Linked DNA regions of Silvibacterium dinghuense. The main gene of each other region encodes a partner of the protein of the gene in region 2 in a complex. Links are inferred from orthologs where the notes say so. Each region holds a gene or a part of one and is shown on either strand. Other genes may lie near its edges.

Region 1 (3,144 bases), 1.5 Mb from region 2 along the record:
GGCCACAAACGGCACGCCAAGATACAGGCCGACGCTCTTTGCAATGTCGCCTATGCCAATCGAAACAACGCTCGCGGCAAGACCGAACCACTTCGGGAGCACGGCCAGGAACAGCCACGCGTAGAGGCTGTAGAAGAGCACCTGGAAGATGCTGTTGATGGCGACAAGCCCGGCGACATAATCCGTGTCGCCTTCGGCCAGCTCATTCCACACCAGCACCATGGCAATGCAGCGTGCGATGCCGATCAGGATCAGGCCACGCATGTAAGCCGGCTCGCTTCGCAGGCAAACGATCGCGAGTCCGAACATCAGCACCGGCCCGATCAGCCAGTTCTGAACGAGCGAGAGCCCCAGCACGCGCTTGTTGCGGAAGACCTCTCCAAGCTTTTCGTAGCGGACCTTTGCCAGCGGCGGAAACATCATGAGGATGAGTCCGACAGCGATAGGAATGTTGGTGGTTCCGCGCTGGAAACGGTTTACGAATGCCGCGGAGGATGGGAGAAAATGACCGGTCCCGACGCCGATCGCCATGGCGAGGAAGATCCAGAGAGTGAGAAAGCGGTCCAGAAACGAGAGCTGTTTCCGCGCTGCCGGTGTGCAGACCTGGCCGTGTGCGACAGGGGCGGCCATCAGCAGGACTCGCAGCACGGTTCGGAAATCGCCGCCGGAACCGGCGCGCCTGCGAGAGCATATTTCGCCGGTGCGCAGCAGGCTTTGATCAGCCGCGCCCGGTCGGCCTGCATGGCCTTCTCCTCTTGCAGCGAATCGAGCGTCTGCCGGAGAATCCGGGTTGCGCCAGGATGCGATGGCGCCACGATGCGATAGTGCATCCACTTGCCCTCGCGCCGGGCCGAGACGATGCCCGCCTTGCGCAGGTAGGCGAGGTGCCGGGAGATCTTCGGTTGAGGCGCGTCCAGGATTTCGACGAAGTAGCAGACGCAGACCTCCTGCTCTCCCATGAGGTTGAGCAGGCGCAGGCGGGTCCTGTCTCCCAGCGCCTGGAAGAACTGTTCCATGTTGAACGCTACGTTGAACTCTGCTTTGCGGGGCATACAGAATATATATGCTTTGACGAATGTGTATGCAAGAAATATATTCGCTTAAGCAAATGCATGAGGTGGGGGAATGACGAAAATTCTGGATGCTGTGAAGCCGAAGTACAAAGACGGCAGGGTGACCGTGATTTTTGCCTGCGTTCATAACGCCGGACGCTCACAGATGGCCGCGGCGTTCTTCCATGCGCTCGCCGATCCCTCGAAAGCGCGCGCGCTATCGGCGGGAACGGAGCCTGGCGCATCCGTTCACCCGGAAGTGCTGGCCGCCATGCGGGAGGTCGGCATCGATCTCAGCGCTGCCAGGCCGCAGAAGCTCACCGAAGAGCTGGCCGCCGAAGCCGATCTTCTGGTGACCATGGGCTGCGGTGAGCAGTGTCCCTATGTTCCGGGTCTGCGCCGCGAAGACTGGCCGCTGCGCGATCCCAAAGGACTTCCTGCCGGGGAAGTGCGCCTCATCCGCGATGAGGTGAAAGCGCGCGTCGAGCAGCTGGTGCAGCGGATGCACGCGCTCGTCTCCTCCGGGAACCCGATGCCGGATTAAACCCCGCTTCGGCAGGAGAGAATTCCGATTGACTTCCGATAGTCGACTGTCTACCATCATCGCCATTGGAGGTCGACTGTCTACCATGGCTGCGGATTCCTCATCGCGCAACGGATTGCTCCAGGGCACCCTGGACATGCTGATCCTGCGCACCCTGCTCGGATGCCCGGCCCACGGCCACCAGATCGGCAAGCACATCCAGCGCACCACCCACGACTTTCTCCAGATGCAGCATGGCTCGCTGTATCCGGCCCTGCACCGTCTGGAAAAGCGCGGCTGGGTGACGGCGAACTGGGAGACAGCGCCCGACCGCAACCGCGAGTTCAAGTACTACCGCCTCACCGCCGCCGGCCGCCGCCAGCTGGTGGTGGAGGAGTCGAGGTGGAAGCAGATGACCGAAGCCGTGGCGCGCGTGATGTGGCCCGCGCCCGAAGAGGCGTGAGATGAGCTGGCTGACCGGGAATAAACGCGACCGCGATCTGGAGCGCGAGCTCCGCGCCGATCTTGAGCTGGAGGAAGAGGAGCATCGCGAGAATGGCGCTTCCGCCGAGGAAGCACGCTATGCCGCTCTTCGCGCCTTCGGCAATCCCACCGTCATCCGCGAGCAGACGCGCGCCGTCTGGTCCTGGAACCGGATCGAAGCCTGGGAGCGCGATCTCCGCTACTGCCTGCGCGGCTTGCGCCGGGCGCCGGGGTTCACGGTCATCGCCATCGTCGTCATGGCTCTCGGAATCGGCGCAAACGTGGCCTTGTTCGCCGTCATCCGTTCGGTGCTGCTCAATCCGCTGCCCTACCACGCGCCGGAGCGGCTGGTCACTCTCTACAGCACCTTCAACGACGCCAACGGCAAGCGAAGCTTCATGCCCATCGATGCGGGGAGCTTCTTTGCATGGAAGTCGGCGGCTGCCAGGTCTGCGGAGATGGCGATGATCTCGCCTTTCCAGGGCTACAGCGTGTCGGCGGAAAGTGGACAGCTGCCGGAGGCGGCCAACGCCGCCTGGGTGACGGCGAACTTCTTTTCCACCCTGGGCATGCAGCCCGTGCTCGGCCGCTCCTTTACGCAGGCAGACGACAGCCCCGACGCCAACGCCACGGCGATTCTCTCCTACTCCTTCTGGAAGCGCCGCTACGCCGCCGATCCCGGCGTGCTCGGGCGCAGGATCTGGCTCGATGCGCGGCCCTACACCATCATCGGCGTTCTGCCGGAGTCGATGGTCTTCTTCGGACCATTCGCGCCCAGCAGCATCCAGGTCTGGACGCCGGTCGGGCATGAGGCCCCGCGCTGGCTCATGACCACCTTTCAGGATCACGAGTTCATTGGCGTGGCGCGGCTGGCTCCAGGCGTGACCAGGGCGCGGCTGCTCAGCGCGCTCACCCTCGTGCAGGCGCATATCAAGGCGGAGCATCCTGACCCTGCTGTGCGCGAGGTGGTGAGCGGCCGCTCCATCCTCGATGACGTCGTCGAAGAGTACAAGACGCCCATTTACGTGTTGTTTGGCGCGACGGCCTGCGTGCTGTTCATCGCCTGCCTCAATGTCGCCAGTCTGC
Region 2 (3,266 bases):
CTTCGACGCAGCGGAAGCGATAGATACGGTCCTCGAGCGGGCGGAGCTTCATCAGGCTGTCGATATCGAAGGTCTTCTTCGTCTTGACCAGGCCCTCGACGCTGACTGTCCAGGGGCGGGTCTTCAGGCGCCAGGCATTGCGTGAGGGATCGCCTTTGTCGGTGCCGAATTCATAGAAATTGTTGTAATGGGTGATGTCGTTGTAGGCCGTCTCCGTGAGTCCCCTGCCGGAGAGCGGACTGGAGACCGTCGAGAGCTTGGTATCGGCATGGACTCCGTCTGGATGTGCGAGCCGTTCGAGGTCCTTGCCTGCAACCGCGGCTAAACCGGCTGCGCCGGCGGCGGCCATGAAAGCACGGCGATTCAGCCAGGAGGACTTCGGCGTGATCTCCGAGGAGGGAATCTCGCTTGCCTTCCTTATCCACATGGGCCTGTCTCCTTTGCATAGGGCGAATACGGCAAACCTGCTCTTGAGACGTTACACGGGCCTTCCTGGTTACGGCAGAATGGAAGGGGACTGCGGAGATTCTCCCGGCTCCAACCCGGCAGGGGCAATTCTCATCTTTTTGCATAGCAACCCAAGCGGAGAAGTGGCATGAACGAATGGAACCCGGCCGGAAAACATCTTTCGGCGCAAGAAAAAGACCGTTTGCGGCAAGCAGCGGAGATCCTGCTGCGTGCGCGGCGGGAGCGGACGCCGGTTGCGGCTCTGCCTGAAGATCTGGCTCCGCATGACCTGGACGAAGCCTATGCGCTGCAGTCGATTGTGGCCGAGGCATTGGGCCCGGTGCAGGGATGGAAGGTCGGCGCTCCTTCGCCCGAGGCGATGCCGCTTTTTTCGGCCATGCCGGCTTGGGGTGGATTCACCCCGTCGGGTGCCCATGTCTCGGAACACTTCCGGCGGCTGCGCGGGGTCGAGGGAGAGATCGCCTTCCTGATCGGCAGCGACCTGCCGCCGCGGAGCACCCCTTATACGCGCGAGGAAGTCATCGCGGCCATTGCCAGCGCGCATCCGGCGATCGAACTGTTGGAGTCGGCCTTCGAAGATCCGGACAAGACGCCGCGATTCTCGACGATCGGCGACCTGCAGTCGAATGGCGGCTTTATTTATGGGGCGGCACTTGAAGGCTGGCAGAGCGTGGATCTGACCAGGGAGTCGGTCTCAGTGGTGATCGACGGCGTGGTGCGCTTTGGAGGCACAGCCTCGAACTCGGCGGGCACCGACCTGCTGCGGCTGGTGACGTACCTCGCCAATGAGGGCAGCTATCGTACGGGCGGCCTGCGCGCGGGTGACTGGGTGACGACGGGAAGCTGGTCCGGCAAGGAGCTGGCGTTGCCGGGCTCGCGCGTGGACGTGGAGTTCTCGACCTTCGGGACCGTGACGTTGCACTTCTGAGAAGACTCCGATAAGAGCGTAAAACAGGGTTGCCCCATGTCTCAATGAGACATGGGGCAACCGGATTCTTCCTATTCAGTAGAGAACGGTCTCAGGCCCGCGACCAGCGGAGGCCGAAGGCGATCCGCCCTGCGCGCAGCAGTTTAGGCCTTGGCGGTCTCGACGAAACGGGAGAGGCTCTTCTCGATCGTCTCTTTGGGGACGTAACCGACGATCTGGTCGGCAACCTTGCCGTCCTTGAAGAGCAGCAGCGCGGGGATGCCGCGGATGCCATAGCGCATGGGGGTCGCGTTGTTGCGATCCACGTCGAGCTTGGCCACCTTCACCTGGCCGGCATACTGCGTCGCGAGCTCATCGACGATGGGAGCCAGAGCCTTACAGGGACCGCACCATGCCGCCCAGAAATCAACCAGAACCGGCTGCTCCGACTGCAGGACTTCCTGCTCGAAGTTTGTGTCCGTTACCTCAAGAATTCCTTGTCCCGCCATGCTCCTCCTTAGGGGGCCTGTTTGGCCCTCGCGACCGATGGACTATTCCATCAGTTTACCGGATGAGTAGATGCGGGAACGGAGCAAAAAGTCGCAGGAGGGGGATGCTGAGGGGATGGTCCGGTGCGGGATAGGACAGGCAACCCGAAACATGGAGCGTGCTTCTGATGCATACAAGCATAAGAAGACCCTAACGTTAGAGCGCCCGGGCCTCCTTTTCAGGAAACCCGAGCGCTAGAGCAGCCCTCCCCCAGAACTGCCCACGTGCTGAAGGTAGAGCTTTTGAACGCGCCCAGCAAGCAATCTTAGGTAATTTTAAGGTAATGCTTTCTATAGGTTACGTGCGTGGGAGGCTATCTTGCTCCGGTCTCTCCGGCGCCGGCTCCAAAACTGCACCGCAGAATCTCGGCTACTTCGCCAGACTGGGTGCGGCGGCGAATCTCGGCTTCCACCGATTCGAAGGCTGATTCCGATTCGAGGATCAGCAGGATGGCAGGACCGGCACCGCTGAGCGCAACGCCCAGCACGCCCGGCGTTCCAGCCAGCGATTCGAGCGCAGGGAGCAGCGGGCAAACCTGGGAGCGATAAGGCTGATGGATGCGGTCGCGCATGGCATCGGCTACGAGGTTGGCGCGGCCTGCGGCAAAGGCGGCCGTCAGCAGCGAAGCGCGCTGCAGATTGAAGACCACGTCGGCGCGGGTATAGCTTTCCGGCAGCACGGCACGCGAGGCAACCGTGGCGAGCGGCGCCGTGGGAATCACAACCAGTGCACGCCAGGCCTCGGGCAGACGGAAGCTGACGGTCTGCAGACGAGGGCCATCCCCATGATCCGCAGTCCAGGACCCGGCCACGAAACCGCCCAGCCAGCAGGCGGCGGCATTGTCCGGGTGACCCTCGAGCCGTACGCCCTCGGCGAGGATGCGGTCGCTGTCCCAGCCAAGCTGGCCGAAGTGCGCAGCGAGGGCTACGCCTGCGAGCCGCACGGCTGCAGAAGATCCCATGCCCATGCCGAGAGGAATCTCGTTATGGACACGCAGTGCAAGCGGCTGCACCTCTTTGCCGTTGGCCGCGAGGGTCTTGCGATAGACATCGAGCAGCAGGTTGCGGCCGAGCGATCCGCAGACCTCGGGATGACGGCCGGTGGCCTCGATGGAAAACTCGGTGCCTGTCTCCGCGCTGACTTCGAGATGGCGGTCGAGCGCGACGGCCAGCGTATCGAAGCCGGGACCGAGATTGGCCGAGGTTGCAGGCAGATGGATCGAAAAGGCACTCACGGTTGTACTGCCTTTTCGAGCGCGCGCAGCACCTGGTCGACGTCGGCATCGAGCTCGACCGTGTTGCGGCGGGTGGACTCGATCTCCGGACGCAGCGGCGCAATCTCT

What was found.
Region 1: the proteins of trxA (region 2) and ESZ00_RS09435 are in contact, whole or in part, in an NMR structure (PDB 2IPA), measured with the Bacillus subtilis proteins. The link is inferred for Silvibacterium dinghuense from one-to-one orthologs.

Annotation. Positions count from the first base shown.
Region 1 is NZ_SDMK01000001.1:2,391,769-2,394,912, forward strand. What follows is about bases 31-2,860. They hold ESZ00_RS09435 (arsenate reductase ArsC), read left to right. Parts: upstream 31-1,125; coding sequence 1,126-1,596; downstream 1,597-2,860. Other genes in these bases: arsB (ACR3 family arsenite efflux transporter), read right to left, coding at 31-630; ESZ00_RS09430 (ArsR/SmtB family transcription factor), read right to left, coding at 630-1,052; ESZ00_RS09440 (PadR family transcriptional regulator), read left to right, coding at 1,625-2,038; ESZ00_RS09445 (ABC transporter permease), read left to right, coding at 2,040-2,860. Also shown: more of arsB, read right to left, coding at 1-30; more of ESZ00_RS09445, read left to right, coding at 2,861-3,144. UniProt on the Bacillus subtilis protein: Catalyzes the reduction of arsenate [As(V)] to arsenite [As(III)]. In vitro, can dephosphorylate para-nitrophenyl phosphate (pNPP).
Region 2 is NZ_SDMK01000001.1:877,972-881,237, reverse strand. Bases 213-3,164 are described here. They hold trxA (thioredoxin), read right to left. Parts: upstream 1,885-3,164; coding sequence 1,540-1,884; downstream 213-1,539. Other genes in these bases: thrC (threonine synthase), read right to left, coding at 3,155-3,164; thrB (homoserine kinase), read right to left, coding at 2,238-3,158; ESZ00_RS03395 (2-keto-4-pentenoate hydratase), read left to right, coding at 650-1,396; msrP (protein-methionine-sulfoxide reductase catalytic subunit MsrP), read right to left, coding at 213-427. Outside these bases: more of msrP, read right to left, coding at 1-212; more of thrC, read right to left, coding at 3,165-3,266. UniProt on the Bacillus subtilis protein: Participates in various redox reactions through the reversible oxidation of its active center dithiol to a disulfide and catalyzes dithiol-disulfide exchange reactions.